4 regions of the Streptomyces sp. NPDC051662 genome follow, and region 1 is predicted to be linked to each of the others. Evidence: riboswitches for the same ligand, from Rfam matches in the RefSeq annotation. Region 1 holds a riboswitch; each other region holds the start of a gene.
The links. Region 1 has a riboswitch for cyclic di-AMP ahead of AB0M67_RS25055 (transglycosylase family protein). Riboswitches for the same ligand answer to the same signal wherever they lie in the genome.
Positions count from the first base shown of each region.

Region 2: it holds a riboswitch for cyclic di-AMP, as region 1 does, so the genes downstream of both, AB0M67_RS34920 (transglycosylase SLT domain-containing protein) here and AB0M67_RS25055 (transglycosylase family protein) in region 1, are expected to answer to the same signal.
Region 3: it holds a riboswitch for cyclic di-AMP, as region 1 does, so the genes downstream of both, AB0M67_RS30860 (NlpC/P60 family protein) here and AB0M67_RS25055 (transglycosylase family protein) in region 1, are expected to answer to the same signal.
Region 4: it holds a riboswitch for cyclic di-AMP, as region 1 does, so the genes downstream of both, AB0M67_RS09885 (M23 family metallopeptidase) here and AB0M67_RS25055 (transglycosylase family protein) in region 1, are expected to answer to the same signal.

Region 1 covers NZ_JBFAZD010000015.1:194,886-202,734, forward strand. Annotated here, with positions in the region: gene AB0M67_RS25025 (LamG-like jellyroll fold domain-containing protein) at 1-626, shown strand, start outside; gene AB0M67_RS25030 (hypothetical protein) at 623-1,129, shown strand; gene AB0M67_RS25035 (SurA N-terminal domain-containing protein) at 1,294-1,953, shown strand; gene AB0M67_RS25040 (nucleoside triphosphate pyrophosphohydrolase) at 2,028-3,035, shown strand; gene AB0M67_RS25045 (cytochrome P450) at 3,142-4,422, shown strand; gene AB0M67_RS25050 (transglycosylase family protein) at 4,570-5,556, shown strand; cyclic di-AMP (ydaO/yuaA leader) riboswitch at 5,821-5,996, shown strand; gene AB0M67_RS25055 (transglycosylase family protein) at 6,001-6,717, shown strand; gene eno (phosphopyruvate hydratase) at 7,029-7,849, shown strand, end outside.
Region 2 covers NZ_JBFAZD010000031.1:61,356-69,204, reverse strand. Annotated here, with positions in the region: gene AB0M67_RS34950 (HAD family phosphatase) at 1-39, opposite strand, end outside; gene AB0M67_RS34945 (ScbA/BarX family gamma-butyrolactone biosynthesis protein) at 267-1,187, opposite strand; gene AB0M67_RS34940 (ScbR family autoregulator-binding transcription factor) at 1,316-2,029, shown strand; gene AB0M67_RS34935 (hypothetical protein) at 2,221-2,793, opposite strand; gene AB0M67_RS34930 (SAM-dependent methyltransferase) at 3,020-3,820, shown strand; gene AB0M67_RS34925 (amino acid permease) at 4,088-5,395, shown strand; gene AB0M67_RS34920 (transglycosylase SLT domain-containing protein) at 5,502-6,332, opposite strand; cyclic di-AMP (ydaO/yuaA leader) riboswitch at 6,337-6,491, opposite strand; gene AB0M67_RS34915 (NAD(P)-dependent oxidoreductase) at 7,180-7,849, opposite strand, start outside.
Region 3 covers NZ_JBFAZD010000023.1:65,812-73,660, reverse strand. Annotated here, with positions in the region: gene AB0M67_RS30885 (response regulator transcription factor) at 87-809, shown strand; gene AB0M67_RS30880 (hypothetical protein) at 861-1,238, opposite strand; gene AB0M67_RS30875 (NlpC/P60 family protein) at 1,393-2,433, opposite strand; gene AB0M67_RS30870 (hypothetical protein) at 2,682-3,035, shown strand; gene AB0M67_RS30865 (N-acetylmuramoyl-L-alanine amidase) at 3,120-4,334, opposite strand; gene AB0M67_RS30860 (NlpC/P60 family protein) at 4,676-5,920, opposite strand; cyclic di-AMP (ydaO/yuaA leader) riboswitch at 5,928-6,091, opposite strand; gene AB0M67_RS30855 (ATP-dependent DNA helicase) at 6,551-7,849, shown strand, end outside.
Region 4 covers NZ_JBFAZD010000004.1:468,741-476,589, reverse strand. Annotated here, with positions in the region: gene trmB (tRNA (guanosine(46)-N7)-methyltransferase TrmB) at 10-786, shown strand; gene AB0M67_RS09895 (PrsW family intramembrane metalloprotease) at 861-2,201, shown strand; gene AB0M67_RS09890 (aldo/keto reductase) at 2,261-3,205, opposite strand; gene AB0M67_RS09885 (M23 family metallopeptidase) at 3,305-4,330, opposite strand; cyclic di-AMP (ydaO/yuaA leader) riboswitch at 4,342-4,495, opposite strand; gene AB0M67_RS09880 (PP2C family protein-serine/threonine phosphatase) at 4,780-5,922, opposite strand; gene AB0M67_RS09875 (MerR family transcriptional regulator) at 6,202-6,948, opposite strand; tRNA gene AB0M67_RS09870 (tRNA-Met) at 7,064-7,137, opposite strand; gene AB0M67_RS09865 (hypothetical protein) at 7,243-7,452, opposite strand; gene AB0M67_RS09860 (HAD family hydrolase) at 7,518-7,849, shown strand, end outside.

The DNA.
Region 1 (7,849 bases):
AGTGGCAGAAGGCCGGCGAACTGAAGCCGGGCCAGTGGCTCAGGACGGGCAACGGCAGCTGGGTCCAGGTCGAGACGGTCCAGGCGTGGACGCAGCAGGCGACGGTCCACAACCTGAGCGTCGACAGGGCGCACACCTTCTACGTGGCGGCGGGCCCGTCGACCGCCCTGGTCCACAACTGCGCGGCGGGCAAGGGCACCAGAGGCCTCAAGGGCAAGTTCCAGCCCACGGTGAGCGTCCACCGGGCCCAGGGCAACTGGGACATGGACGAGCGGATCTCCGACGCGACGGCACTGCGGGACGAGGCCGCTCGCGGCGCCACGGGCAAGGCGAAGTCACGGACGTACACAGCCGCTGTGCACCGGCAGACGGGCGACATCGCAGTAGGCTGCTCGGGGAACGGAAGCTGTGCGGAACCCAACATTCTCGACGCGACCGGCTGGGGGGCCGACGACGTGATCTTCACCCGGGCGGTCCGGCGCGAGGACATCGGCGACGGACTGGGGAAGGTGCTCCAGGAGAAGGAGATCTGTGTCGTCTGCCAGGGGAACTACTCACCCGACAACTTCGTCCCCGGGGTGCTCTACGACCCCAAGGGACCCTGGATGATCGGCGGGGCGGGATGAGAGCGTCGCTCATCGAGCTGGCCCGCCACGACTGGGCCGGCCTCCGCTGCGGATGCCGGGAGTCGGGAGCGCACCTCCCGGAGACCTTCACCCGGCTCCTTGAGGCCCGGAGTGCCGAGGAGACGGTCGGCCACGGCCTCGCGGGACACCTGGAAGAGCAGTCGATGCTGTTCCAGGTGGCCCCGCACGCCGTGCCCGTGATCCTGGCGGCGCTCACCGAGGATCTGCCGTCGTTCGTCAGAGGCCACCTCCTGACCACGCTCTGGCAGCTCGTGACCGGTGAGTCGCATCTCAGCGAGAGCGAGGCGGGCGAGCCGGAGCTGGAGGAGGAGTGCGGCGAGGCGGCGCGCGAGGGTATCTGGCTTCTCTACCGCGAGGCCGTCTCGGGTGACACGGAGACGGCGCTGGACATTCTGGAGTTCGTGGACCCCGATACGGACCGGTTCGAGGCGTTCCGGTCGGCGGTGGCCGCGAGGGCGGGAAAGCGTCTGCCACGGGACTGAGCGGTGTGCCGGGACCCGCGCCACCCGCTCGCCCGCCACGCGCGCGCATCCCGATCCGCCCGTGAATCGTTGGTCGAACCAGTGGCCCAGACCACGTCCACTGCCTACCATCGATCTCTGCAAGGCCTTGTGCATCGCCGCACAATCACGCCGGGAGGCCCCCTTTGCACCGCCGTCGTCGCACCGCGCTCTCCGTCTCCGTCGCGCTTCTCGCCGCGGCCCCACTCCTCACCGCCTGCGGCAACGAAGCCCACCCCGGAGCGGCGGCCGTCGTCGGCGGGCAACGGATCGAGGTGTCCGCGCTCCAGGCCCAGGTACGGGACGTACGGGACGCGCAGCGGAGCGCGCCGGAGGCCGAGCAGCTGATCAAGAACACCGGGCAGCTCAGCCAGGCCAAGCTGAACAGCATGATCTTCGACCGGGTGCTGGAGAAGGCCGCCGACAACGCCGGGGTCACGATCAGCCGCAAGGAGATCCAGACCACCCGGCAGCAGGCCGCCGCCCAGTCCGGAGGTGAGGAGCAGTTCGCCGCGATGCTGCTCCAGCAGGGCGCTCTCTCCGCCGACCAGATCGAGTCGGCGATCCGCCGCGAGGTGCTGCTGACCAAGCTGGCCGTGGCGCTCGGCGCCAACACCACGACACCGCAGGGCCAGCAGACGGTCCTCGCCGAGCTGACGAAGACCTCCGAGAAGCTCGGTATCGACGTCAATCCGCGCTACGGCAGCTGGGACAACAAGCAGGTCAGGCTGGGCGAGGCCAAGACGCCGTGGATCACCCAGCTCACCAGCGAGGCGCCGGAGCAGGAGCAGCCGGCGGGCGCCTGATCCGTCGGCAGGGGAGAGCCGCCCGGCTTCGGCCCGCGAGCGGGGCGGCCGGCGGCCGGAGGTAGGTTCGAGAGGTGACAGACGAAGCTTCCGCCACCCCCGGCCGTATCGTCCTGCTGACCGCCAGCCACCGGGTCGCCCCCGGGCTGCTGTCCTGGCCCGCCTGGCAGCTGCTGCACTCCGCCGACGCGGTGGTGTGCGCCGACGCCGGCCATCCGCAGCTGCCCTATCTGCGCGAGGCGGGCGTCGCCGTCGAGCAGGCCGCGCCCACCGCGCGGGAGCTGGTCGACGCCTGCGCGGACGGCCGTACGGTCGTGGTCATCCCCTCCAGCGAGGGCGACGGGACCGACGCCCGGCTGACCGACGGCCTGGCGCGGCTGGCGGGCTCGGGCCGGGTCCGGATGCCCGACCTGGAGCTGCTGCCCGGCTCGTACGACCTGCCGGGCGCCCGGCTGCTCGACCTCGTCCAGGTCATGGACCGGATCCGCGTCGAGTGCCCGTGGTCATCGACCCGGACGCACCAGGGGCTCGCCAAGTACGCCATCGAGGAGGCGTACGAACTCGTCGAGGCGATCGAGGAGGGCGACGCCGACGAGCTGCGCGAGGAGCTGGGGGACGTACTGCTCCAGGTCGTCTTCCACGCCCGTATCGCGGAGGAGCGCTCCGCGGCGGAGGAGGGTGCGGACGACGAGGGACCGTTCTCCATCGACGACGTCGCCGGCACGATCGTGGAGAAGCTCATCCACCGCCACCCCCATGTCTTCGGCGACGAGACCGCCGAGACCCCCGAGGACGTCAAGACCCACTGGCTCCGGATGAAAGCGGTCGAGAAGCAGCGCGACTCGGTCACCGACGGAGTCCCCCTGGGCCAGCCCGGCCTGGCCCTCGCCGCGAAACTCGCGGGCCGCACCCGCACGGCCGGCCTCGACGTTCCGCTCCCGAAGGCCGAGGGCGTCGGCTACGAACTGCTGGCACTGGCGGTACGAGCGGAAGAGGCCGGCGTCGACCCGGAGGCGGCACTGCGCGCGGCGGCCCGCGTATACAGGGACGCGATCCGCACGGCCGAGGGCCACGCCGGATAGCCGTACGGCCGCCGCGGGCGGTACGGCGCCGCCGCCCGGCCCCTCCCGGCGGCCGGGCGGCGGCCGGGTGAAGGGGGCGGTTACTGCCGAGGGTTACTGTCGGGGGATGCACCACCAGCCCGCCGTCATATCCCCGGCCGCACCCGCTCCCGCGCTGTTCACCTGGGAGTTCGCCACCGATCCGTATCCCGCCTACGCCTGGCTGCGCGAGCACTCGCCCGTGCACAGGACCACGCTGCCCAGTGGCGTCGAGGCATGGCTCGTGACGCGGTACGTGGACGCCAGGCAGGCACTCGCCGACGCTCGGCTCTCCAAGAACCCCGCGCATCACGCCGAGCCCGCGCACGCCAAGGGGAAGACGGGCATACCCGGCGAGCGCAAGGCGGAGCTGATGACACATCTGCTCAATATCGATCCGCCCGACCACACCCGGCTGCGCCGGCTCGTGTCCAAGGCGTTCACGCCCCGCCGCGTGGCCGAATTCGCGCCGCAAGTGCAGGAGTTGACCGACCGGCTCATCGACGGCTTCGCCGCGAAGGGTGAGGCGGACCTGATCCATGACTTCGCGTTCCCGCTCCCCATCTACGCGATCTGCGATCTGCTCGGGGTGCCGCGCGAGGACCAGGACGACTTCCGCGACTGGGCGGGCATGATGCTGCGACATTCGAAACCGGGGCACGCGGGCGGCCCGCGGGGCGGAGTCGGGCGCGCCGTCAAGAAGATACGGGGCTATCTCGCCGACCTCATCCACCGCAAGAGGGCCGACCCCGGCGACGATCTGATCTCCGGACTCATCCGGGCCGGCGACCACGGGGAACATCTCACCGAGAACGAGGCCGCGGCGATGGCCTTCATCATCCTGTTCGCCGGTTTCGAGACGACCGTGAACCTCATCGGCAACGGCATGTTCGCGCTGCTGCGCCACCCCGAGCAGCGTGCGCTGCTCCAGCGCTCGCTCGGAGCGGGGGAGACCGGCCTGCTCGCGACGGGGGTCGAGGAACTGCTCCGGTACGACGGTCCCGTGGAGCTGGCCACCTGGCGGTACGCGACCGAGCCACTGACGCTCGGCGGACAGCGGATCGCGGCGGGTGATCCGGTCCTGGTCGTCCTCGCCGCCGCCGACCGTGACCCCGAGCGCTTCACGGATCCGGACACGCTCGACCTCTCCCGGCGTGACAATCAGCACCTCGGATACGGACACGGCATCCACTACTGCCTCGGCGCACCGCTCGCCCGGGTGGAGGGGCAGACCGCGCTCGGCACCCTGCTGACCCGGCTGCCCGACGTGCGGCTTGCGGGAGATCCTGCCGATTTGCGCTGGCGCGGAGGGCTCATCATGCGTGGATTGCGCACGCTTCCGGTGCAGTTCACGCCATTGTCCGACTGAAGCTTTTCTGACGGTCCGTCAAGACTGTGACTTTGACGTGATCTCCGCTGCATCGACTTGTGACAGGAGTTCGAGTACCGCTACGTTCTCGAAAACTCAGCCGCCACACGCACCAGTCGAAACATCAGTCACACGGAAGGCAATCACATGCGCTCCGGGAACGGCCGACACCGTCGACCTCGCCAGGCCCCCGCTCTGATCGTCGCGGCAGGGGTGACCGGCTCGGCGATCGCCATTCCGCTGCTCGGTGCCACCGGTGCCAGTGCGGCGGACGCCTCCACCTGGGACCGTGTCGCCGATTGCGAGAGCGGCGGCATGTGGAGCGCGGACCTCCGCAACGGCTACTACGGCGGACTCCAGATCTCCCAGGAGACCTGGGACGACTTCGGCGGCGCGGAGTACGCGGCCAGCGCCGACCTCGCGAGCCGCTCGCAGCAGATCGCGATAGCCGAGAAGATCCTCGACGCGCAGGGGCCGCGGGCATGGGCCAGTTGCGCCGCGGTCGCCGGGCTGACGGCGGGCAGCGCCGCGCCGGGCGTGGATCCCGGTACGGCGCCGGAGGCCGCGCCGGAGACGACTCCCGGGGCGCAACCTGAGACGAAGCCCGGGACGGCTCCTGAGACGGCTCCTGAATCGTCAGGGAAGACCGGGGGCGCCTCTCCCTCGGACGCCTCCTCGGCCACACCGGACACCCCCGCCTCCGGCGGTACGGGGGAGCCCGCTCCCGCCGAGTCCTCCGGCTCCGCCGGGTCCGGTGAGGGCGCCGCCAAGGGCAAGCACCGCGGCGATGCCGCCCCGGATGACTCCGTACCGGGCAATTCGGGCGAAGGGCGTGAATCCGGCCGTCATGCCTCGCGCGGTGACGGATCGACACGTAACGCCGACGGTACGGCGGATGGCGCGACGGACGGTGCGACCGGCGGTGCGGCCGACGGCGCGACGGGCGAAACGGAAGGCGCGGACGCGGCGGATGGTGAGTACACGGTCCGGGCGGGCGACTGCCTTTGGCTCATCGCCGACGAGCGCGAGGTGCCCGGCGGATGGTCCGCGATCTATGAGGCGAACAAGGAGACTGTCGGCGCCGACCCCGATCTGATCCTGCCTGGCCAGACCCTTGATCTCGGCGTGAAGTAGCGGCAGTTAGAGACCCTATGTCCACTTCTGCGAAAGTGAGACAAGGGTCTCTTCGCCGCAACTGGGGCCTTTTGCTCGGGCGGTTGGGTCGTTTCGTCTCTCACCTGCGTAAATGGGTTCATCCAAGGGGGAGGTAAGGGCGATTTTTCCTTGATGTTCTCCTTTGAACAATGGGCGGACCTGTGATTACGGTCTGAACCGCTCGCACCGCGGGCCCCGTCGACCGTCACGCCGAATCCTGCCGTCGGTCGGGGGGAGTAACCGACGCGTCAAGCGCCGTAGGCAGGAGCGGGGGACCCAAGGTTCGTGCCGGGCTCCGGCCGTCGAGAGACGGCCGAGGACCGGCTTGGGGTGAAGTCGTGTGCGACAGAGCACACGGCCGGGCAACTCACTTGGCCCGAACCCGACAGCTGACCTCGTAGGCGTCGGTGAGGGAGATGTTCCATGCTGCTGCGTTCCAGCAAGGGCAAGCACCGCCGCCCGTCGAAGGCCGTCCGCTATGCCACGCTCGCCGGGGTCACCGGTGCCGCCGTCGCCGCCCCGCTGATCGGTGCGACCTCGGCCTCCGCCGCGACCGCCGCCGAGTGGGACAAGGTCGCGCAGTGCGAGTCCGGAGGCAACTGGTCGATCAACACGGCCAACGGCTTCTACGGCGGCCTTCAGTTCACGCCGTCCACCTGGGCCGCCTACGGCGGTACCGCGTACGCCGCCCGCGCCGACCAGGCCAGCAAGTCCCAGCAGATAGCCGTCGCCGAGAAGGTCCTCGCCGGCCAGGGCAAGGGCGCGTGGCCGAACTGCGGCGTGGGCCTGTCCAGGGCCGCGTACGACGGTGGCTCCGCCACTCAGAGCACCCAGCCCGCCCAGCCCGCCCAGAAGCAGTCGCAGCCGACCCAGCGGCAGGCCCCCAAGCAGCAGCAGGCGCAGCCGAAGCAGCAGGAGACCGCGCGCGGCGCGGCCCAGCCGGCCTCGCGCGGCGAGAGCCGTCCCGCCACGATCAAGAAGGGTGACGGCGAGTACAAGGTCAAGTCCGGCGACTCCCTCTCCAAGATTGCCAAGGCCGAGGACGTCGAGGGCGGCTGGCAGAAGCTGTTCGACCTGAACAAGGACATCGTCAGCGACGCCGACGTGATCTACCCGGGCCAGCAGCTCCACCTGAGCTGAGGGCCTCTGCGGGCCACGGCTCCCCTCTGAGCCCCTGAGCCCCTGAGCTGACCCACCCGGCCTCGTCCGGGCCGCACCGGAGACCGTCCCCACCCGAGACCGCCCCGGCCGGGCGCGTATTCCCCCGTACGCGCCGGGCCGGGGTTCCGGCTGTGGCCCGCCTTCCGGCGGCCATGGCCCCGGCGTGGGGGAATCGGGCCTCATTTCGTCTTAGGTGGCGGGCACCGGCCGACCGATCACCCCGCGCCGGATAGTCTCGTGTCGCAAGGCCAATGAGACCCTGCACTCCAAGCGTCACATCCCAGAAGGAGATGCTCGTGCCGTCCATCGACGTCGTCGTAGCCCGGGAAATCCTCGACTCCCGAGGCAACCCCACGGTCGAGGTCGAGGTCGGCCTCGACGACGGCAGCACGGGTCGTGCTGCTGTCCCCTCCGGTGCCTCCACCGGTGCGTTCGAGGCCCTTGAGCTCCGCGACGGTGACCAGAACCGCTACCAGGGCAAGGGTGTCGAGAAGGCCGTCCTCGCCGTCATCGAGCAGATCGGCCCGGAGCTGGTCGGGTACGACGCCACCGAGCAGCGCCTGATCGACCAGGCGATGTTCGACCTGGACGCCACCCCGGACAAGTCGTCGCTCGGCGCCAACGCCATCCTCGGCGTCTCCCTCGCCGTCGCGCACGCCGCCTCCGAGGCCTCGGACCTCCCGCTCTTCCGCTACCTCGGCGGCCCGAACGCGCACCTGCTGCCCGTTCCGATGATGAACATCCTGAACGGCGGCTCGCACGCCGACTCCAACGTGGACATCCAGGAGTTCATGATCGCCCCGATCGGCGCGGAGTCCTTCTCCGAGGCCCTGCGCTGGGGCGCCGAGGTCTACCACACCCTCAAGAAGGTCCTGAAGCAGAAGGGCCTGTCCACCGGTCTCGGCGACGAGGGCGGCTTCGCGCCGAACCTGGAGTCCAACCGCGCCGCGCTCGACCTCATCCTCGAAGCGATCAAGGAGGCCGGTTACGTCCCCGGCCGCGACATCGCGCTCGCGCTCGACGTCGCCGCGTCCGAGTTCTACAAGGACGGCTCGTACGAGTTCGAGGGCAAGTCGCGCTCGGCCGCCGAGATGACCGAGTACTACGAGGA
Region 2 (7,849 bases), on a different contig from region 1:
GGCTGAGGGAGTCCAGGAAAGGATGCGTTGAGCTGTCATCCGCGTGCTTCCGTTCAGGAGTGCCCTAAAAGCGGCAGCGCTGGCCGCCGCAACGGTGCGAAACACCGCGGGCGTGTTGGTCACCCGTTGTCGGACGGGTGCGATCCCTGGCGGGCGCGGCCATATGGAGAAGGCCTGTTCCGGCGTCCGCCAGGAACATAACGATCGCTACGCTAGAGAGAACTACTCTCGGCAGTCAAGCGATTGCATTTAGTGTCTAAATCTGTTTATTGGTAGCGGAGGACCCCAAAGGCCTTCTGTTCGCCGTCCTGGAGAAAGCGGAAGACGCAGGTCGCATGGTGCGGCACGCACAGAACGCGGGCGGGCGGGCGGTATTCGATGAAGCGCGCCGTTTTCAGCCGACCGGCGGTAGGCCGTAGCAGCCTTCCGCCACTTTCGAGGGCAGCCGCCTGCCGGGCGGCTTCCAGCACGATCATGCCCGGAACATGATCCGTCGCGTGGTCGAAGAAGAAGGGATGTCGCATATCGGCGGGATCCACCAGCACCGTGGCCCCCTCGGAACCGATCACGACATCGTGCGCCCCGGTCACCCCCAGCCGCCGGGCATCGGGACGTGGACGGCCGTCCACGCGCACGACGGCCGGGGCGGCGACCCCCGCGCGGCCCGCCCGTACGGCGTCGTACTGCTCGGGTTCGAGGAAGCGCGCACCGCCGCCGGCCAGCGCGAAGAGCGTCCCGTCGGCCAGATAGGAGACCTGGAGGCGCAGCCCGGTCGCGGACCCGTCCGGCCCGCGTCGTACCTGGGTGACCCGTACCCGGCAGGTGACCCCGGTGGCACCGGAGAGCGCGCGTGGCTCCGAGGAGGGGTCGAGCTCGAAGAAGAGATCGGTGATGATCAGGCTCGCGACGGATGAGACACCGAAATATCTCAGTGGAATGTAGATCCCGAGCTGACGCAGTGTCTCAACGATCATCAACGGGCTGTGCAGATCGGCGCCGTCGCGGGGAAAAGTCGGATGGGACCGGGGCCAGGAGGCGGCGGCTTCGAAATCGCCGCTTTCCGTCTGCCGAACGTCGGTCAGCAGTACCTCCGCCACGGAGGCGCGATGCACCATCTCCCGGGCGACAGTGCGCGACCAGGACAGCGGCCGGACCTCCCCGGCGATGTCACCAACCGTTGTATTCATGCGATAAGAACATCGCAATTCTCCGGCACGCGCACCCCAGCCCAACCCCGCCACACGCCGTCACACCCCGCGCGAAAAGCCGCTACATTGCGTGCTGTCATTTAACGGAACGGGAATCCGGGGTACACGTGCAGGTTCGGGCGGAGCAGGTTCGGGCGAAAGCGACGCGCAGGTTTCTGCTGGAGGCTGCGGCACATTTGTTCGATGAGCGCGGCTATGCCGGTACCAGTATCAGCGATATCAGCGCGCGGTCCGGCCGTACGAGCGGGGCCATCTACTTCCACTACGCCAGCAAGGAGAATCTGGCCCTGGCCATTGTGGAGGAGCATTTCGCGACCTGGCCCGAGCTGATCGGCCGTTACAAGGCGGCCGACCGCCCGGCGCTGGAAAGACTGGTGGCCCTGAGTTTCGATGTGGCCAGAGCTTTCCGCGACGATGTGGTCATCCGCGCCGGATCCCGGCTGTGGGCGGAACGCGCGGCCATCGACGTCACGTTGCCCCGGCCCTTCGTCGGCTGGCTGGAGACGGTCACCGCACTGCTCGAAGAGGCCCGCGCCGAGGGATCGCTCGCCGAGGGCGTCTGTCCCGAAGTGGCCGCGCACGGACTCGTCTGCGCCTTCTTCGGGCTGCACACGGTCTCCGACGCCCTGGAGGGCAGGCGGCAGATCGAGGAGGGGCTGTCGGATCTGTGGCTGCTGCTCCTGGCCGCGCTCCAGACCGACCCCGACCCGGCGCTGCTGCTCGCGCGGGTGCGTGAGAGTGAGCGGGAGCGCCGCCAGGAGGGCGCGTCGGACGGGCGCCGGGCGCGATTCGGGAACCGGGTGCTCACGAAGAGCGGCTGATCGCGCGGACTGTCCTCGCGCGGCGGATACACCCTCAGCCGGTAGCCGTTCCGGGCCAGTTGAGGCGTCGTCGGGATGCGGTCAGGGACGGCGTACGGCCGACGGCGGTCCACCGCTCAGCCGTCGGCGCTCCGCCGCCGGCCGGGCCTCGTGGTCCCGGCCGGCGGATCGGCCGGGACCGGATCGGCCGCTCAGGATTCCTCGAAGTAGGCGTCCAGGACGGCGTCGAGCTCTTCCGTCCATTCCTTGAGGCGGTTCCTGGTGTCGGCCTCGACCTCGGCGTCGAACCAGCGGCGCTCCGACATATGCACCGTGACGGTGAACCGGCGCCCGAAGCGAGGGGTCTTGATCTCGACCGCGCCGATCTCGCTCCACCAGAAGTCGGCCTCCTGGTCGTCCAGCCGGAACCGGACGCCCTTGCTGTCCGCGGTGATCGCGCCACGGCGGTCGGTGGCCTCGAAGACAGGGCCGTCCTCGGCGGAGGCGTCGTCCGTGGGGGCGTCCTCCCCGGCGGAAGCGTCCTCGGCCGATTCGGCCCGGTCGGTGGTGGTGCTGTTCGCGTCGAGGGCGGGCCTGTCGGGAACGGCCTCCGGTAGGGCGTCCGAGGGGGCGCCGCCTTCGGGCGTGCGCTCCTCGGTCTCCGCCTGCTCCGGGTCCGTCCCCGCTGTGCCCGCGGGGCGGGGGACCATGAGGCCGGGAACGTACGCCGGGTCTTTCCCCACGGCACGCTCGGGCCAGATATTCGAGTCTATGCGCTGCTCCACGTCCGGAAGTATGGACGAGAATCCTGTGCGAGCCCAGCCCGGCTCGCGTCCGGCCGCCGGCCCGTGACATCCGGCCACTCGCATATACGCACCTCATTCGAACAACAACTCCCCCCATCGCATACGCTGTTACCACTCGCCCCACCCGGATCACCTGATACGGGGGCATCGGCGATGCGATCTCCTTCACCAGGTTCTTTCCCCGCCTCCACTCATGGGAGCGTCAATGACGGCCGAGATGCCCAAGCCCCAGATCGACACGAGCAAGCCCCATCCGGCACGTGTCTACGACTATCTCCTCGGCGGCAAGGACAACTACGCCGTCGACCAGGCGGTGGGGGCGAAGCTGCCGGTCGAGGCGAGTGCCGCCGCGCGGCAGAACCGCGCCTTCATGCGCCGCGCGACCGCCTGGCTGGCGCTCAGCGGGATCGACCAGTTCCTCGACATAGGCACCGGTATCCCGACCGAGCCGAACCTGCACCAGATCGTCCAGCGGATCAACCCCAAGGCCCGGGTCGTCTACACCGACAACGACCCCATCGTCCTGCGGCATGCCGAGGCCCTCCTGATCAGCACGCCGGAAGGCGCCACCGACTACATCCAGGCGGATGTCCGCGAACCGCGGGCGATCCTGGAGCACGCCCAGGGCTTCCTGGATTTCAGCCGCCCGATCGCGCTCTCCCTCATCGCCCTGATGCACTTCATCCCGGAGGACGAGAAGCCGTACGACATCGTCGGCACCCTGGTGGAAGCCCTTCCCCCCGGCAGCTATCTGGTGCTCTCGCACGCGGCGTCCGATCTCTACCCCGACCTCGTGGAACAGGTGGTCGCGCAGTACAAGCGGGGTGGCATCACGCTGGGCTTCCGTACCCGTGAGGGCGTGGCGCGGTTCTTCGAGGGCATGGACCTCGCCGAGCCGGGACTGGTCACGGCCCCGCACTGGTACCGGGACACAGACGCGCCGACGGAGGAGGAGAGCGGCGGCTACGACAGCGGGATCTACGCCGCGGTCGGCCGCGTGCGCTGACCTTTCCGTCGCTCCGTCGCTCTGTCGAGACCGGCTCGTTTTGCCTGGGGGTGCGTGGTCCGGGGAGACTGCGGGATGCCGCAGATCCCCCCACAAGCCCCGAAGGCAGCCTGACCGCTCATGCACGACCAGAACCCGCCCGACATCTCACCCCGGACAGCGCCCGATCGGACAAACGCCGACATAGGCAGAGATAACGGGACAGATGCCTACACGGCCACAGCTCACATACCGCTCGCCGGTGGGCTCAAGCAGCGCCATCTGACCATGCTCGGGCTCGGCGGGGTCATCGGCGCCGGGCTCTTCGTCGGATCGGGGGCCGGCATCGCGATGGCCGGGCCCGGGATCGTCGTCTCGTATCTGATCGCGGGCGCGCTCGCGATGTGCGTGATGCGGATGCTGGGCGAGATGTCGGCCGCGATGCCGGCGTCGGGTTCGTTCTCCGTGTACGCCGAGCGGGCGCTCGGCCGGTGGGCGGGGTTCAGCGCGGGCTGGCTGTACTGGTTCCTGCTGGTCGTCGTCCTCGCGGTGGAGGCGACGGGCGCGGCGCGGATCGCGAACGGCTGGCTCCCGTCGGTGCCGCAGTGGGCGTGGGTGCTGCTCTTCATGGTGTTCTTCACCGGTACGAACCTCGCCGCCGTGAAGAACTTCGGCGAGTTCGAGTTCTGGTTCGCGGCCCTGAAGGTGTTCGCGATCGTCACGTTCCTGGCCCTCGGGCTGCTGGCCGTCTTCGGTCTGCTGCCCGACACCGATCCCGTCGGCCTCACCCATCTCGCGGGACAGGACGGCTTCCTGCCGAACGGCTGGCAGGGCGTCATCTCCGGGGTGCTCGCCGTCGTCTTCGCCTTCGGCGGTCTGGAGGTCGTCACGATCGCGGCGGCCGAGTCCGACGACCCGGTGCGCTCGGTGTCCCGGGCGGTACGCAGCGCGGTCTTCCGGATCCTGTTCTTCTACGTCGGATCGATGCTGGTCATCGTGACGGTACTGCCCTGGACGGCACAGCAGGCGGGGCTGAGCCCCTATGTCACCGTCCTCGACGCGATCGGCGTGCCGTCCGCCGGGCAGATCATGAACATCGTGGTGTTCGTGGCCCTGCTGTCGGCGCTCAACGCCAACCTCTACGGATCATCCCGGATGGTCTTCTCGCTGGCCGAGCGGGGCGAGGCGCCGAGGTCCCTGCTGAAGGTGAGCGACGGTGGTGTGCCCCGGCGGGCGGTCCTCGCGTCCGTGGCGTTCGGCTTCGTCTCGGTGCTGCTCAATCTGAAATGGCCCGACTCGGTCTTCCTGTACATGCTCAACGCGGTCGGCGCGGTGCTCCTCTTCGTCTGGGCCCTGATCGCCGTGTCGCAGTTGCGGCTGCGCGGGCGTATCGAGAGGGAGGCACCGGAGCGACTGGTGCTGAGGATGTGGCTCTTCCCGGGGCTGACCTGGGCCACACTCGCCGCGATGGCGGTCGTCTTCGGTCTGATGCTGACGAATGAAGAGGCGCGCCCGCAGTTGCTCTGGTCCCTGGGGGCGACGGCGCTCGTCCTGGCGGCGGCGGGGGTACGGGAGCTGCGCGCCCGGCGCGCCTGACCTCGGGGTACGCGGGAGCCGGGGGGGGGAGAAGAAGCCCGGAACGCGGCAGGGCCGGACCGGCCCCGAGGGCGGTCCGGCCTGCCGTGAGCGGTGTGAGGGCCTGTCAGTAGGGGCCGTTCACGTTGTCGATCGAACCGTACCGGTCGGCCGCGTAGTTGGACGCGGCGGTGATGTTGGCGACCGGGTCGTAGCTGTCCGTCGACGTACCGGGCACGTGGTAGGCCTCGAACGTGGGGTCGATGACCTGGAGGAGCCCCTTGGACGGGGTGCCGGCGGCGGCGTTGGAGTCCCAGTTGTTGATGGCCCACGGGTTGCCCGAGGACTCGCGCATGATGTTGCGGAGGATGCCGTCGTACGAGCCGGGGATGCCCTGCGCCGCCATGACGTCCAGCGACTCCCGGATCCAGCCGTCGAGGTTGTCGGCGTAGGTCGTCGTGGCGGTCGCGGTGGCCGCGGCGCCCGTATCGGCCGAGGCGCTCGCGTCGGCGCTCTCCTCGGCGGCCGGCGCGGCAGCCTCGTCGGCGGCGGTGGTGTCAGTGGTGGAGTCGGCTGTGGAGTCGGCCGGGGCCTCCGACGCGGACTCCGTTCCCAGCGTCAGTGTGAGACCGGGGTGGATCAAGCACGGGTCGCCGCCGATGACATCGCGGTTGTCCTCGTAGAGCTGCTGCCATCCGCCGCTCAGCGAGTACTCGTCCGCGATCTTGGAGAGCGAGTCGCCCCAGACGACGGAGTAGGTCGTCGGGGTGTCCGTCTGGACGACGGCGGCCGGAGTCAGGGTCACCTCGGCGGTGGCGGCGGTGTGCGCCGGGGCAGCCTCGGCGGTGGTGGCGGCCAGCAAGGGGAAGGCGAGTACGGCACCGCCCGTGCCCGCGGTGACGAGACCTCTGGCAACGGGGCTGTTCTTGGGACGACGGTGCTTAGCCTTTGAGGCCATGACGAATTCCTCTCCTGCGCCTGCGAGGTGAGCTGTCGGGTTCGGGCTGGAGATGCCCGGCCGCATGGTGAATGCGGCTTGACCCCAAGCCGGTCCGGAGTACGGATCGGCGACTTACCTGGGTCCCCCGCTCCTGCCGGGCGTGGGTGGGTGTGTGTTTCCGGACGGCGGCAGGATTCGGCGTTCCATCCGGAGTGACGAGAACGTAAGCGAGGACGCCCGGGCGAAACAAGCCCTGAATTCACAACGGAATCCAATTCATGAATCCGGCCAGAAATGATCTCGTTATCGGCCCGATACCGGGGAACTCAACTCGCCTTCCCCGTACGCGAAATGGACGAGGGGGCGGGCCGACAGCCGGGTACTTACGTGACACACATCACGCGCATGACGGAAATGTCCAGGTCACAACCGTGCACAGAGAGCGGAAAGCCGTGCGAACGATACAGAAATGGACTTCAGGGAGAACGGAGATAAATCGCCCATAAAGGCGCGGTGCGCGGTATCGGATCCGACCTGTCGACCGACCCCCACAAGGGCCCTGGCGGGCCGCTTCTCGCGGCCATTGATCCACCCGTCGTACCACTCGGCGCCATTACTGGCGGAGCCGCGAGCGCGTTTCTGACTCACTCTCACATACGAACCCGACCACGGGTCATGTGGCAGTTCTGTGGCGGCCTTTCACCGAAGAGCTGATCGAATGCGACGACTGCCCTTTCAGTAAAAGGAAGTTCGCGGCGGAAACGTGAGACGGGTGGTGGCGCTGCCGGAGTTGCCCTCCGGCAGCGCCACCACCCGTCGGTGACCCGGCGCCTGATCGCCCGCTTCACGGGCGGCGGCGCGAAGCTCAGTCCGTCTCCGCGATCTCCTCCCGCCCCGCCGCGGTGAACCCGAGGAGTGCGCGGCTGCGGGTGGTGTCGAACAGCGACGCGTGACCGTCCAGCGCGCCCCGGATCTCGCTGGTGGGGTGGTACGCCGCCAGCAGTTCCCGGGTGGGCTCCAGGGCGGCGCTGTCGGGCGCGGCCACATTGACGACATGGTGGCCGGTGAGGTCCGCCGTCAGGGCGGCCCGTACGGCTCGGGCGGCGTCCGGGGTGTGCAGCCACCCCCACAGTTCCCGGCGGTTGGACGCGGGGTCGCCGTGCACCTCGGCCAGCCGCTCCCGCAGCCGGGCGCCCGCGCCGACGAACGGGAACCGCAGCATGACGGTGACCGTGCCGTGGCGCCGGGTCGTGAACTCCGCGGCCTTCTCCGACATGACCTTGGACAGGCCATAGGAGTCGACGGTGAGATCGGGGTGGTCCTCGTCGACGGGGACATATACCGGGTGCAGATCCCGGTCGGCCCACGCGATGCCGACGGCCGACGCGCTGGAGGCGCCGACGACGCGCGGCACACCGAGGCGGCCGGCCTCCTGGAACACCAGATAGGCGGCGAGGACGTTGACGCGCAGGGTCTCGTCCTCCGACACGATGCCGGGCGCCGGGTACGCCGCGAGATGGACGACCCCGGCGAAC
Region 3 (7,849 bases), on a different contig from region 1:
GGCGCTTACGGGCGTACGGCGTGCACGGGTCCGTACGGGCCGGACCCGTACGGACCGATGAACGACTAGGGCGAGGGGCAGAGACCATGAGCGAGGGCGCACAGGCCGGGGCGACCGGTGCGGAGAGCGGCGGCGCGACAGGGGACGGCCGGCGCGTACGGGTCGTGCTCGTCGACGACCACCGGATGTTCCGTACCGGAGTGCAGGCCGAGATCGGCCGTACGGAGGAAACGGGCGTCGAGGTCGTCGGCGAGGCCGCCGATGTCGACCAGGCGGTCACCGTCATCACGGCCACCCGGCCCGAGGTCGTGCTCCTCGATGTCCATCTCCCGGGCGGCGGCGGGGTGGAGGTACTGCGCCGCTGCGCGCCGATGATGGGGGCGGGCGAGAATCCGGTGCGCTTCCTGGCGCTGTCGGTCTCGGACGCCGCCGAGGATGTGATCGGGGTGATCAGGGGCGGCGCCCGCGGCTATGTCACCAAGACGATCACCGGCACGGACCTGGTCGACTCGATCTTCCGGGTCCAGGAGGGCGACGCGGTCTTCTCGCCCCGGCTGGCCGGCTTCGTCCTGGACGCCTTCGCCTCGACGGACGCGCCGCCGGTGGACGAGGACCTGGACCGGCTGACGCAGCGCGAGCGCGAGGTGCTGCGGCTCATCGCGCGCGGGTACGCGTACAAGGAGATCGCCAAGCAGCTCTTCATCTCGGTGAAGACCGTGGAGTCCCATGTCTCGGCGGTACTGAGGAAGCTCCAGCTCTCCAACCGGCACGAACTGACGCGGTGGGCGACGGCGCGCCGGTTGGTCTGAGGCTCCTGGACTCCGCGACTCCCCGACTCCGCGAGGTCCGCGAGGTCCGCTCTATGAGCAGTGCCACTCGGTGACGTACGTCCGGTCCCGGTGCTCCATCACGCCGCGGATGCACTCACCCGCCGCGGTGTCGAGGCTGCCGGTCTGCTCGGCGCGGCCGTGCCATGTCTGCTGGGTGCCGAGCCAGCCGGGGAACGCGGTGATGCGGTCGTCCTTGCGCTGGTAGCCGAGGCGTACGGCGACACTGGGGTGGCCCGGGTACTGGACATAGCGCACGGTGAACGGTCCCGCGCCGCCCACCGGGCCCTCGATACAGAGCCGGCCGCCGGAGAGATCGCCGCACCCCCGGGGGGTGAGGCCGACGGGCGCCAGGACGAGAACGGCGCCCACGGCGAGAACCGTTCCTCTGACGGCGGTGGCACGTCTCACGGCTCCCCCTTCAGGGCAGACGGGATACTGCTGCCATAGTGACCCGGGGAGGGCGAACCGGCACTCCGGCGTGGGCCGTTCGGCTAAGCAGGGTCCGTGAGAACTTTTCGGGGCTGCTGCGGCCGGCGTTTCCGGCCCGGTCCGGCCGGTGTCTCTAGGCCGGCCGGCTCGCGCCGGCGAAGGGCATCTGGTCGATCGGCGCCAGCCGGACCGCCGAGCCGGGCCGGGGGGCGTGCACCATCTGCCCGCCGCCGACATAGATCCCCACATGGCTGATGCCGGAGAAGAAGAACACCAGGTCGCCGGGGGCGAGATCGCCGCGTGAGACCCGCTGTCCCGTGTTGATCTGGGTGTAGGTGGTACGGGGCAGGGCGACGCCCGCGGAGCGCCAGGCGGCCTGGGTGAGCCCGGAGCAGTCGAAGGCACCGGGGCCGGTCGCGCCCCAGACGTACGGCTTGCCGATCGCCCCGTAGGCGAAGGCGACGGCCGCGGCGGCACGGGCGTTCGGCGCCCGCACCGCACCGGGGGCCATGGACGCGGCGCCCGGGGCCCGGCCGTCCTGCCCCTGGCCGTACTGGGCACGCTGCGGCGCGGTGAGGCGGTCGAGCAGCCGCTGGGCCGAGCCGATCTTCTCCTGGATGGCGGACTTGTGCCGGGCCAGCTCGGACTGAGAGGCCCTCAGCTCCGTGAGCCGCCCGTCGGCCCGGGTGCGCAGTTCGGCGATCCGGGCGAGTTCCTTGCGGATCGCGGTGATCCTGGCGGCCTGCCGGGAACCGGCCCGTTCGGCCAGCGAGGCGCCTTCCAGGTACTCCTCGGGCGATGAGCTGAGCGCGAGCTGTACGGCGGGGTCGAGCCCACCGGCCCGGTACTGCGCGGAGGCGATCGAACCGAGCGCGTTGCGCGAGCTGTTGAGCCGTTCCGTCCTGCGCGTGGCCTCGTCCCGCAGCCGCGTGAGCGCGGTACGGGCCTTGTCCGCCGCCACCTTCGTGCCGTTGTACCGCTCGGTGGCGGTCTCCGCCTGCTCGTACAACGCGTCGGCCTCGGCCTTCACCTGGGCAGCGGTGAGCTGGGGCTCGGCGTGTGCGGCGCCGTCGAGGGCGGTGGCGGTCGCGGCTCCGGCGAGCGCGAGGGTGGCGGCGGTACGGCCGGCGGGGCCGGTGAGCGTGCGCTGTCTGGGCTTTCGGTGCGCTGCCACGGGGGTGGATCCTCTTCCCTAGTCGGTCACGGTGGGTCATGGCCGGTCGCCAGGAGAAGGACGCTAGGGCGCAAGGTCACAGTCCGGCCTCGGCATGGCCGGTATTGGCGAGAGGTGGCAGAACAGGACCGTCTTATGACCGGCGTGATCGCGAACTCGGCATGCCTTTCCGGCCGGACCCGACCGATATCGGAACAGAGCCCCACCTCCCCGCTCGGCGGTGATACGGCTCTCGATAGGCTCCAGGCATGGACGTACTCATCAATGTCTTCGTCGCGCTCCACATCATCGGCATAGCCTCGCTGCTCGGCGGCTTTCTCACCCAGATGAAGTCGATGAGCACGGGCACGGCCCGCTTCAACAAGGCGATGCTGCACGGCGCGCTGACGATGCTCGTCACGGGGGTGGCCCTGGTGGGCCTCAACCAGGCCGACGACCAGACGGTGAACAACATCAAGATCGGCATCAAGCTCGCGGTGCTGGTCGTGATCCTGGCCGTGGTGTACGTGAAGCGCGACGACGAGACCGCCCCGAAGCCGCTGTTCGGCGCGGTGGGCGGGCTGACGATGGCCAACATCTTCATCGCCACGCTCTGGACCTGATACCGGGAGGGAGCGGCTCTCCCTCGCTCGGATCCGGGCCGAGACGCCCGTGTCCCGGAGGAACACAGGCGCCCCTGACGCTTCTCAGCCGAGCTGGTCGGCCACCTGCTCGCGCAGGTCGGGAAGCACTTCGTAGAGCTTGGCGCCCGGGCAGGCCGTCACGTTCACGTCACGGTGGCTGGAGATGACCGGTACGTCGAGCACCGTGCCCACCGGGTGCGGGTTGGTGCCCCCTCCGCCGGCCGAGACGAGCTGCGTGGAGCCTTCCGGGTCCAGCTGGTACTGGCCGCTCTTCCAGGCGAGCAGGTCGGCCAGGCTCTTGATCATGGCTTCGGTCGGCTTCGGGTCGGGGCCGGTGTCCTCGCCGCCCTCGCTGTTGTTCGGCTCGAAGTTGCCGAGCATCGCGACACCGAAGGTGTTGGTGTTGAAGCCGGACGCGTGGCCGCCGAGGATGCCGGGAATCGCGGTGCCGGGCTGCATCTCGATGGAGCCCTTGCGGCCTTCCCAGATGCCGCCGAAGCGGTCGACGATGAAGTGGTAGGGGAAGTCGCCGTAGCCCAGGACCTTGATGTGCTGGACGTAGATGCCGTTGATGATCTGCGGCACCTGCTCCTGGGTGTAGGAGTTGTTCCCCGTCACGGTGTGATGGACGACGGCGGCCTTGATCGAGGGCTGGGTCTTGTACCCGGGATCGGCCAGCGCCTCGTCCGCGCCCCAGTCCTTCCGCAGCTTGATGTCCGGCTGTCCGGTCCGCGCGGACCGCGGCTGGTTGTCCGGGGAAGAGGCGGCCGGGCTCTGGGCCGGGTCGATGAACGACAGCCGCAGGTCCTGCGGCAGGCTGCCCTTCGGGGAGGTGAAGCGGACCTCCACCCCGTCCGCGTCGTCCGTGTAGAAGGCGGGCGCGCCGGCCCGCTTCGCCTCCTCGGCCACGCCCTCGTCAAGCTCCAGGGGAACCTCCCGCCACGACTCCCAGGCCCCGTCGCGGTGGATCCGCGTCTCCGCGGTCAGCCCCTCGTCGACGGCGGATCCCTTCTTCCAGCTGAGGCCGATCGAGGAGAAGCTCTCCCCGGTGATCTCCCCGGTGGAGAACACCTTCCCGGCCCCTGATCCCGCCTTCGCCGACAGGACGCCGGAGGGCTTGCCAACGTTGTCGGTGAGCGTGGTGTCCTCGACCTGAGAGGAATCCGCCGCCGTCGCCTCAAGCGCCGTCGCCGCGGTGCTGGTTCCCGCGACGGCGAGGGGCGTCGTCAGTGACACCACCCCGAGAGCTATCGCGGGGATCGATGTACGAAATCGCATGAACTTCCCTATGTCGTACCCATGCCTCAAGCCGCAGCACGAGGAGACACGACGTGGTGACCGATCGATGTCGCGCCGGGCTCGCACGCCTGAGGGCCTCGGTTCATCGCGCGGAGGAGCCCCGGCCGACAGGCCGTCAGCTCTGCTCTGCGCACGTTGTACATGAGGTCAGACGCACGCTCCGCGCAGGCAGTTCTTGATGTGGCGGAACTTTCTGGGACCGGCGCTCCCCAACGGCCCGCACTTCGGTTTCGGAGCGAGCTGTCGCAGACGGCGAGTTGACGACACAGATCGCCGGGAATCCGACAGGTCCCCAGCGGCCCTACTCCGCTCGCCGGCTGTCAGGCGGGGCGGATGCTTCCGTAGATCGGCATGTAGTAGATCGACTCCTCGCGAACGTTCGCGCCCGGCTTGGGGGCGTGGATCATCATGCCGTCGCCGATATAGATCCCGACATGGCTGATGTCGTCGTAGAAGAAGACCAGGTCACCGGGGAGCAGATCGTCGGTCGCGACGCGCGTGCCGGCCTTCACCTGTTCCCAGGTGGTGCGCGGCAGCTCCACGCCCGCCTCCTTCCAGGCGGCCTGGGTCAGGCCCGAGCAGTCGTACGAGCTGGGGCCCGTGGCGCCCCAGACGTACGGCTTGCCTATCTGGGCGCGGGCGAAGGAGAGGACCTTGGCGGCCTTGGTGGCGTAGCTGCCGTCGGAGGCTCCGGTGCCGCCGCTTGTGCCGCTGCCTGCGCCTGTTCCTGTGCCCGTTCCCGTTCCGGTGCCGGTGTCCGTGCCTGAGCCTGTGCCGCTCTGGCCCGAGCCCGTCCCCGTGCCGGTCGACGGGGTCCTGGCCTGCTGTTCCTTGCGCTTGCGCTCGGCCTCCGTCTTCGCGCGGGCCTCCAGTTTGGCCCGCGCCTCCGCCTTGCGGCGGGCCTCCTCTTCCTTCTTGCGCTCCAGCGCGGCCAGCCGCGCCTTCTCCTCCGTGGTCAGCTTCGACAGCAGCGCACGCGCCGCGCCGAGCTTCTGCTGCACGCCCTGCTTGCTGGTACGCAGCGCGGCCTGCGAGGCGGTGAGCGACTCCAGGTCCTTCGACGCCCGCGCCCGCTGCTTCGCGGCGGCGGCCTGCTGTGTCTGGTAGTCGGTGAGGACACCGCGCTGACGCTCCGTCAGCCGGTCCGTCACCTGCTTCTGCTCGAAGAACGCCTGCGGGCTGTCCGCGAAGAGCAGGGCGGCGGTCGGGGTGACCGCGCCTTCCCGGTACTGCGCGGCTGCGAACGAGCCGAGCGTACGCCGGGCCTCATTCAGCTTGTCCGCGCGCTTGGCGACCTCGTCGAGCACGCGGTCGACCGCGCGCTTCTGCTTCTGCGTGGCCTCTTTCGCCCTGTTGTACTTCTGTGTCTCACTGCCGGCCTGGCGGTACAGATCGTCGACCTTCTTCTGTACCTCCTCCATGGACGGCTTCGGCTCGACGGGCGCGGCGCTCGCGCTCTGCGCCGAGAGCAACGTGACCGAGGCGAGCGCGGCTGTCGTGAGCCCGACAGCGGGAGAGGCGGTACGTACTCCGCTGAGACTGCGCGGCTTGCGATGCGACGCCAAGGTCTGCATCTCCTTCCGTGGACCGCCTACCGGGTTAGCTGTCGGGTTCGGGCGGAACGGAAGGTTGCCCTACGGGCCTTGAGCGAAAGGCCCGATTCACCCCGGTTGTGCACTGTGGGTCCCCGGTTTCGAACTTCCTTGGGGAAAGTCCGAATTCGGCGTGGGCCGCCCGCTTGGCGTGGGTCGCCGTTGGGGGTACGGGCTGCCTGATCGAGCACGCTAGCCAAAGTGTGGTGCTGGTGTGAAGGTCGATGGCCGATATGCCCGATACATTTTCGTGACCATTTGCGCGTGCGATGTGTGAAACGGGTCGGCGACGCTTTTCCGCCACGATGAGTGACCGGGGCGCCGCCCGTGGTGATGGCGAGGCGAGTGACCGTACGGGTGGGGCATGCCGGGGAATTCTGGAGCCGGGCGCGGTGTGTCAGTAGGGCGGCCTAGGTCCTGTCTGGCAAATAGCGCCGTCCGCCCGAAGGGTGGGGCTCGCGGCGTCTGGTGCGTGCGATCGCAAGGCGGAGGGTCTCCCCTGTACTGGACGTACTGGGGTGATCCCGACAACGCGGCGAGCGTGCGTGCCAGGCGTCGCGAGCCAGGCGGGATTTGTCAGACAGGGCCTAGACTCGGAGAGCGATGAGCAGCCTCTTTGACGACAGTTTCCTGGCGGACCTCCAGCCCTCCGGCGACGAGCATCCACCGCCGCCCGAGGACGACACCGAGCACGCACCGGAGCAGGTGCCCGACGACCTCTTCCAGGGGGCCTATGACATGCCTCCCACGCGGGACCAGTACCACCGCGACGGCGCCCCGCGCACGGTCGTGGACCCCGCCGCGCTGCTCGAAGGGCTGAACGAGGAGCAGCGCGCGGCCGTCGTGCACACCGGCACGCCGCTGCTCATCGTGGCCGGGGCCGGGTCGGGCAAGACCCGGGTGCTGACCCACCGGATCGCGTATCTGCTGGGCAGCCGCGGCGCCCATCCCGGTCAGATACTGGCGATCACCTTCACGAACAAGGCCGCGGGCGAGATGAAGGAGCGCGTCGGCCAGCTCGTCGGCCCGCGCGCCAACGCCATGTGGGTCATGACGTTCCACAGCGCCTGCGTACGGATCCTGCGGCGCGAGTCGAAGAGGCTCGGGTTCACCTCGTCGTTCTCCATCTACGACGCCGCCGACTCCAAGCGTCTGATGGCCCTGGTCTGCCGTGATCTGGACCTCGACCCCAAGCGCTACCCGCCCAAGTCCTTCAGCGCCAAGATCTCGAATCTGAAGAACGAGCTGATCGACGAGGAGACCTTCGCCGACCAGGCCACCGACGGCTTCGAGAAGATGCTCGCCGAGGCCTACCGGATGTACCAGGCGCGGCTGCGCGAGGCCAACGCGCTGGACTTCGACGACATCATCATGACCACCGTCCATCTGCTCCAGGCGTTCCCCGATGTCGCCGAGCACTACCGGCGGCGCTTCCGGCATGTCCTGGTGGACGAGTACCAGGACACCAACCACGCGCAGTACACCCTCGTACGCGAGCTGGTGGGCCCCTCCGGCGAGGAGCACGACCCGGCGGAGCTGTGTGTCGTCGGAGACGCCGACCAGTCGATCTACGCCTTCCGGGGCGCCACGATCCGTAACATCCTCCAGTTCGAGGAGGACTACCCGGACGCGACGACCATTTTGCTGGAGCAGAACTACCGCTCCACGCAGACGATTCTGAGCGCCGCCAACGCGGTCATCGAGCGGAACGAGAGCCGCCGCCCGAAGAATCTGTGGACGAAGGCCGGCGCGGGCGCCCAGATCACCGGCTATGTCGCGGACACGGAGCACGACGAGGCGCAGTTCGTCGCCGACGAGATCGACCGGCTGACGGACGCGGGCGAGGCCAAGGCGGGCGATGTCGCGGTCTTCTACCGTACGAACGCGCAGTCCCGTGTCTTC
Region 4 (7,849 bases), on a different contig from region 1:
ACGAACGAGATGGCCGAGAACCGCACCATGAGCCGGATGTTTCCCGAGGGCACGGGCCCCGCGGCCGACCCCGCCGGGTCCCACTTCGAGCGGCGCATCCGCAGCTTCCAGCCACGCCGGAGCCGGGTCACCACCGGCCAGGCCGAGGCGCTGCGGCGGATGTGGGCCGACTGGGGCATGGACATCGACGGGCAGCGGGTGCTCGACCCGGACGAGATGTTCGGCGGGCTTCCGGTCGTCCTGGAGATCGGCTTCGGGATGGGCGAGGCCACGGCGCGCATGGCCGCGGACGACCCGGGCACCGGCATCCTCGCCGTCGATGTGCACACCCCCGGCCAGGGAAATCTGCTCCGGCTCGCGGAGGAGAAGGGGCTGACCAACATCCGGGTGGCCAACGGCGACGCGATCATCCTGCTCAGGGAGATGCTGCCGGCCGAGTCGCTCGCCGGGCTGCGGATCTACTTCCCCGACCCCTGGCCCAAGAAGCGGCATCACAAGCGGCGGCTGATCCAGCGGGAGTTCCTCACGCTGGCCGCGGGCAGGCTCAAGCCGGGGGCCGTGCTGCACTGCGCGACGGACTGGGAGCCGTACGCGGAGCAGATGTTGGCGGAGCTGACCGCCCACCCCGGCTTCGAGAACACCCAGCGGGACGGCGGTTACGCGCCACGGCCGGCTTTCCGTCCGCTGACCCGATTCGAGGGGCAGGGGCTCGACAAGGGCCATGTGGTGCACGACCTGCTGTTCCGCCGCGCAGCGGAACGCCCTCCCGTAACGGGACCCGCGTAACCCGACCCGCGTAACCCGGGGTAGTGGCTCGGGCACCATCGCCAGGTGTCAGTGCCCCTCGTTAGGGTCATCGAGTGTCAGAACCGTCCCCGCAGCCACCCGGTCCGCGTCCGGCGATCCCCGTCTACGAGCATCAGCAGCGGCTCGGTGAGCTGTGGGCCGCCGTGCCGGAGCCCGCCCGCAGGCGCTACCGGCCGAGCCGCGCCTTCTGGCGCCGCCGCGCGGTGCGGGTGGGGGCCCTGATCACGGTGCTCGCCCTCTGCGCGCTGGTGATCCTCGCGCTCGTCAGGGACGAGACCGGCACGGAGGGCTTTGTGGTGGGCCTGGGGCTGGCCGTCCTGCCCGTACCGCTGCTCATCACGGCCTTCCGCTGGCTGGACCGGGTCGAGCCGGGCCCCTGGCCGAATCAGCTCTTCGCCCTGGCGTGGGGCGCCTTCGCCGCCGCCCTCGTCGCGATCATCGCGAACTCGTTCGCGACCGAATGGATAGCCACCGCCACCGCCGACCCGGCGGGCGCGGAATCCCTCGGTGCCACGGTGATAGCCCCCATCGTGGAGGAGAGCGCCAAGGCCGCGGCGGTTCTGCTGATCTTCCTCTTCCGCGGGAGGGCCTTCACCGGGCTCGTCGACGGCGTGGTGATCGCGGGGTTCAGCGCCACCGGCTTCGCGTTCACCGAGAACATCCTCTATCTGGGCAGCGCCTTCGGCGAGGACCAGGACCTGGGCAACTCCGGTCTGGCCTCCGTCACGGCCGCGACCTTCTTCGTACGGGTCGTCATGTCGCCGTTCGCCCATCCGCTCTTCACCGTGCTCACCGGCATCGGCTTCGGACTGGCGGCGATGGCGGCCCGTCGGCAGCGGATCCGCCGGTTCGTGCTCCCCCCGCTCGGGCTGGCCCTGGCGATGGGCCTGCACGCGCTGTGGAACGGATCGGGGGCGCTCTTCGGCCCGTACGGCTTCTATGTGGTGTACGGGGTGTTCATGGTCCCGGTCTTCGCGCTGCTGACCTGGCTGGTGATCTGGAGCCGCCAGCGCGAGCTGCGCACGGTCGGGTCCGAGCTGCCCGCGTACGCCGCGGCGGGGTGGCTGACCCCGGCCGCGCCGCTCGCGCTCTCCTCCATGCGGGCGCGCACGATGGCGCGTGACTTCGCGGGCCGTACGTATGGCCCGTCGGCGGCCAGATCGGTGCGGGAGTACGAGGCGTTCGCGACGTCCCTGGCGTTTCTGCGCCACCGGGCGCACCGCGGCGCGGTCGGCCCGGACTTCATCGAGCGCGAGCAGGAGCTGCTGCACCATCTGTGGCAGCGCAGGGAGATAGCCGGGCCCGCGCTGACCTATGCGGCGCGGGCCACGGGCCGGGTACGGGTGCCGCCGCCGTACGTCGACTACGACGGCTACAACCCGTACCGCCAATGACAGGACTGTCCGACGGAGCTGTCCGACAGGACTGTCCGACGGAGCTTCGGGCGGACGCGTCAGGCGGACGCCGCCGTCAGCTTCGCCAGCTCCTCCGGCGTCAGCTCAAAGTCGACCGCCGCCAGCAGCGCGGGCAGTTGCTCGGTCGAACGCGCGGACGCGAGCGGCGCGACCACGGTCGGCTGCGCCGCCAGCCAGGCCAGCGCGACGGTCGCGATCTCGGCGTCCCGTGCCCCGGCGATCCGGTCCAGCGCGGTCAGGACCTCCGCGCCCCGCTCGGACTCCAGATATTCGGCCACCCTGCCGGCCCGAGGACTGTCGACCGTGGTCCCCTGACGGTACTTGCCGGTGAGAAAGCCCGAGGCCAGCGCGGCGTACGGCACGACCGACAGGCCGTGACGCAGCACGGTGTCCAGGAGCTCGCCCTCGTACGTGTCCCGGGAGACCAGGTTGTAGTGCGGCTGAAGCGCCACATAGCGGGCGAGCCCTTCGAGCTCCGAGAAGACGAGCGAGGCGGCCAACCGCTCCGCGCCGATGTTGGAGGCACCGAGCGCACGGACCTTGCCGGCCTTCACCAGCTGGTCGAGGGTGGTCATGATCTCCTCGACCGGCACCTCGGGATCGTCGAAGTGCGTGTAGTAGAGGTCGATGTAGTCCGTACGGAGCCGGCGCAGCGACTCCTCGACCCCGGCCTTGATGGTGGCCGCCTTGAGGCCCTGGTACCGCGGGTGCGCGCCGACCTTGGTCGCGATCAGTACGTCGGAGCGATTGCCGCGCGAGGCCAGCCAGTTGCCGATGACGGTCTCGGATTCACCGCCCTCGTTGCCGGGCGCCCACGACGAATACATGTCGGCGGTGTCGATGAAGTTCCCGCCCGCGGCGGTGTACGCGTCGAGGACGGCGAAGGAGGCTGTCTCGTCGGCGGTCCAGCCGAAGACATTGCCGCCGAGGGCGAGCGGGAAGACCCGCAGATTGGAGGAGCCCAGTGGGCGCAGAGCGGTCATAGGAGGATGCAATCCCCGGAAGGGGGCGCCCTATTCCGCTCCGCGCCCTCATGTGGGCCGTATGGGGGAATACCGAGGGGCAATGCCCTCGGGGAGGGGTTACGGGTTGAGGCCCTTGCCGCGCAGCCAGCTCATCGGGTCCAGGCCCGCGCCGCCCGCCGTGTGAACTTCGAGGTGCAGATGGGCGCCGGTCACATTGCCGGTCGCGCCGACCCTGCCGATGACCTCGCCGGTGGTGACCTTCTGCCCGGCGCTGACGGAGATCGAGGACTGGTGGGCGTACCAGATCTCCGTGCCGTCATCGAGCTCCAGGACCGTGCGGTACCCGTACGAGCCCGACCAGCCGGCCGACTTGATCGTGCCGCTGTGCACGGCCTTGAGCGGGGTGCCCGTCGGCGCGGCGAAGTCCAGGCCGGTGTGCTGCCCGGAGGACCACAGGGAGCCGGACTGCCCGAAGGTCGAGGTGATCGTGTACGAGGAGGTGGGGATCGCGTAGCTGGCGGCCAGCTTGGCCAGCCGCTCCTTCTCCGCCTTGGCCCTGGCCTCCGCCTCGGCCTTCTTCTTCGCCTCTTCGATCTTCTTCTCGGCGTCGGTCTGCTGCTTCTTGGCCTCGGCCGCGGCCTGCTCGGCCGCCGCCGACTCCGCGGCGGCCTTCCGCGCCGCGTCGGCCCCGGTCTGCTGCGCCTCGGCCTGCTGGAGGATACGGGCGCGCAGCGCCTCTCCGGCGTCGGTGGCGCCCTGTTCGGTCTCGGCGGCCGTGAGCCCGGCGGTGGTGAGCGGGGCGGCGAGCACCTGGGATTCGGAGTCGTCCGAGGCGAGCGAGCCCATTCCCGGCAGCGAAGCGGCGTCCGGGAGCTTGTCCGTGATCGCGTCGGGCAGGGATATGGAGACCGCGGGCTTGTCCTGCGCGGTGGCGATGCCGCCCGCGCCGACGGCGGCGATGACGCCGACGCCGAGGACCGTGGAGCTACGGGCCAGTCCGCGCTGCTTGGCGACGCGGTGCCGGCCGCGTACGGGCCGTATGGACTCCTCGGTGGGATTCCATTCCCCCCACGCCCTGTCCGGCTCGCTGCCGAGGGTGCGGGTTTCGAAGACGGCTTCGGGGGCAGGCTTGTTGGACGCCACTGAGGCGTGCTCCTTTCCTTCCTTCTCGCCTACCGGGTTAGCTGACGGGTTCGGAGCAGGAAGGTCTCCTACGGGCGCTCCTGCCGCACAGGGCAGCAAAAGACACCCGATTCACCCCAATTGGTGGTTCCCCGGTTCCCTCGCGGGATTCGGCGCGTGCGCACGGTGCCATCTCTGACGACGGCTGGGACGACCGCGCTGCGTTATCGAACGTTAATAGAGACCCGGCCCTTATTCCAAGCTGTTCCGGGTGATCGTTAACGACTTCGCATCGGACGTACCGGGATGTAAGGGAATCTAATCGGGCGAGTTGACGGCCTGTCAGGGGGGCCTACATTTCTGACGGTGTGTCAAATGTTATGCGGAGGGATACCCCTCGATTACATACAGTGGCAAGGGCTCCCCGCCGGGCGATCCGGAGGACGGCTTCGACGGCGGGCGCGGCCCTCTCATGGCACCAAGGGCATGGTCCTGCGCCGCTCCGGCTCGCCCTCCGAGGGCCGACTGACCGCCAGCAGCGCCATGTCGTCCTGGCTCCCGCCGCCCGTGTGCCGCCGTACGTCGTCGATGAGCGCCTGAAGTATCTCGTCGGGCCCCTGGAAGACCCGTCCGGCGAGCCGTTCGCGCGGGACGTAGAAGACCCCATGGGCATCGCGCGCCTCGGTGAGCCCGTCCGTGTAGAAGAGCAGCGTCGCGCCCTCCGGATACATGGCCTGCTCCGCCCGGTCCGGCCACGCGGCCAGTTCGCTCATCCCGAGCGGCAGCGCGTGATCGCTCGGGGCGAGCATCCGCACCTCACCGTCTCCGCACATCAGCAGCGGCTCGGGGTGGCCCCGGTTGAGCAGCCGCACCACACCCTCCTCGTGCGGGATCTCGGCGAGCACGGCCGTGGTGAACCCCTCGAAGACATCGAGCCCGTCCCGCCGCGTCCCCTCACGTCTGAGCGCGCGCTCCAGCCGCTGCGCGACCCCCTCCAGCGAACTCTCCTGCTCGGCGGCCTCCCGGAACGACCCGATGACCACCGCCACCGCTTCGACCGCGTCAAGACCCTTCCCCCGTACGTCCCCGACCACCAGGCGCACCCCGTACGGCGTGTCCTGTACGGCGAAGAGGTCCCCGCCGATGAACGCGCCCTCCTGCGCCGCCTCGTACCGCGCGGCGATCCGCAGCCCCCCGATCCGCTCGGCCGGTCTTGGCAGCACCGCGCGCTGGGCGGTCTCGGCGATGATGCGGGCGGAGGCCAGCCGCTCACCGCTGCGCCGTACGACACCGTTGATGTACAGCGCCAGCAGGGAGACGACCAGCACCGTCAGCACTTCGCTGACCGACTCCACCTGGAACTGGGTGTCCGCGTGGATATGCAGCACCACCTCGGCGACCAACGAGGTGACGGCGATGGTGAGCGTGCCGACCAACGGGTAGAACGGGGCGGCGATCAGCGGAGCGGCGGCGAAGAGGGGGGACGCGGTGACCCGCGTCGGGGTCACCAGGTCGAAGATCACCCCGGCGATGATCACCAGCACGGGCAGCGCCCGCGCCAGCCTGCGTCCGGTACCGCCACGTCCGCCCGGATACCGGCCGCCGCCGCGCACGTTGTCGCCGGCCGCCCAGAAGCCCCTTCCGTCAGTGGCCAGGAGACCGGCGCCCTCGGCCGCCCGCCGGCCTCTGCCGCCGATGCTCTTTCCGAGCTTCCTCAGTCTCCACACCAGTGGTCTCCTGCCCGGTCCGCCGACTGCTGCGGACGGTGCCGCGCTCCACCCAGGCTGGCCGCTGCCCTCCCGGGCGGCGAATCGCCGTCGGCCGAGTGGGCTACGGCGAGCCGGCCCGCCGACCCCGCCGGTGCTCGGGCGCACCGGGGCCGACGGAACGGATCAGTCGGTCAGGTGGCGCTCGGCGTACACCTTCATGGCGTCCCGCACGAGCACAGCCGTACCTTCACCGTACTGGTCGTAGACGGCGGTGAAGCGCGCGTCATCGACATACATCGCCGTCACGCCGATGACATACGACCTGGTGGGCTCGGCCGTGGCGGAGAGCCAGTCGCAGTGACGCCGGGCGACGTCCTGCGCCTCGCCGCTGTCCGGCGCGAGCCCCGCCGCGGCCAGGCGCCCCCAGTCCCTGGCGATGCCCTGGTGCTGGTCCTTGAAGCCCTGCCGCTCCTCCTCGCTCAGCGACCGCCACCAGCGGTCGCCCTTCTGGTAGGCGTCCCGGCCCCACCGCCGGGTCACCTCCTCCTCGTACCGCGTGTGATCGAAACCGTCGAATACGTCCTCGGCCATGAGTTCCTCCCCTGTCTCCGTCTTGTGGAGAGTGGTCCGCACCGAGACGATCAGCCGCCCGATGCGCTCGCGTTCCCGCTCCAGCAGCTTCAGATGGCCGCGCAGGGCGGCGGCGGTGTCCTGCTGGCCGTCGAGGACCCGTGCGATCTCGGGCAGCCCGAGCCCCAGCTCCCGCAGCAGCAGAATCCGCTGGAGCCGGACCAGGGCGTCCTGTCCGTAGTAGCGATAGCCATTGCCGCCCGTACGGCTGGGCTCAAGCAGCCCCAGCTCGCCGTAGTGCCTGAGCGTGCGGCTCGTCGTGCCCGCTTTCTTCGCGATTTCCTGGATCGACCACTCCATGACTTTCACGGTAGAACTTGACGTTACGTAAAGGTCAAGCGCGGAAGCCGTACGTGGGGGCGGGCATGACGAAGGCCCGGATTCACCAGGAATCCGGGCCTTCGTTCTCTTCCAGTAGCGGGGACAGGATTTGAACCTGCGACCTCTGGGTTATGAGCCCAGCGAGCTACCGAGCTGCTCCACCCCGCGCCGTTGAATGCAACTCTACGCCATCCGGAGCAAGATCATCACCACGCGGCGCACCGACGGCCAGGACTGGTCCGCGAAGATCCGGCCTGAGCCGAACGAAAGGCCCTAGGCCGCCTCGACGACATCCGCGCGGACCGCGACGGCCCACTCCACCAGAAGTCGCTGGTAGCGCTCCTGCTCGGCGGGCGGCAGCGCGCCACCGGCCCGTGCCCACAGGGCACGGATCTCCGCGTTGACGACAGCGGCGGACCTGACAGCGCGTAACGAGTCGCCGTCACCGGAAGCGGGGGAAGAAGTGGACGAGGAAGCGAACATAGGAGCAAGGCTACGGCCAGCCACTGACGATCGGCAGAGCGTGTCCCCCTACGCTTACACCGGTGATTGAAACCATCGTGTTCGACGTCGGCGAGACCCTCGTCCGCGACGACCGCTACTGGGCGTCCTGGGCCGACTGGCTGGGCATTCCCCGACACACCATCTCCGCGCTCGTCGGCGCCGCCACCGTCCAGAACCGGGACAACGCCGACGCCCTCCGCCTCATCAAACCCGGCATGGACGTCGGCGAGGCGTACCGCGCCAGGGAGGCCGCCGGCCGCGGTGACCATCTCGACGAGTCCGATCTCTACCCCGATGTCCGGCCCGCGCTGGCGAGCATCAGGGCCCTCGGCGTCCGCGTCGTCCTCGCGGGCAACCAGACCGTCAGGACCGGGGA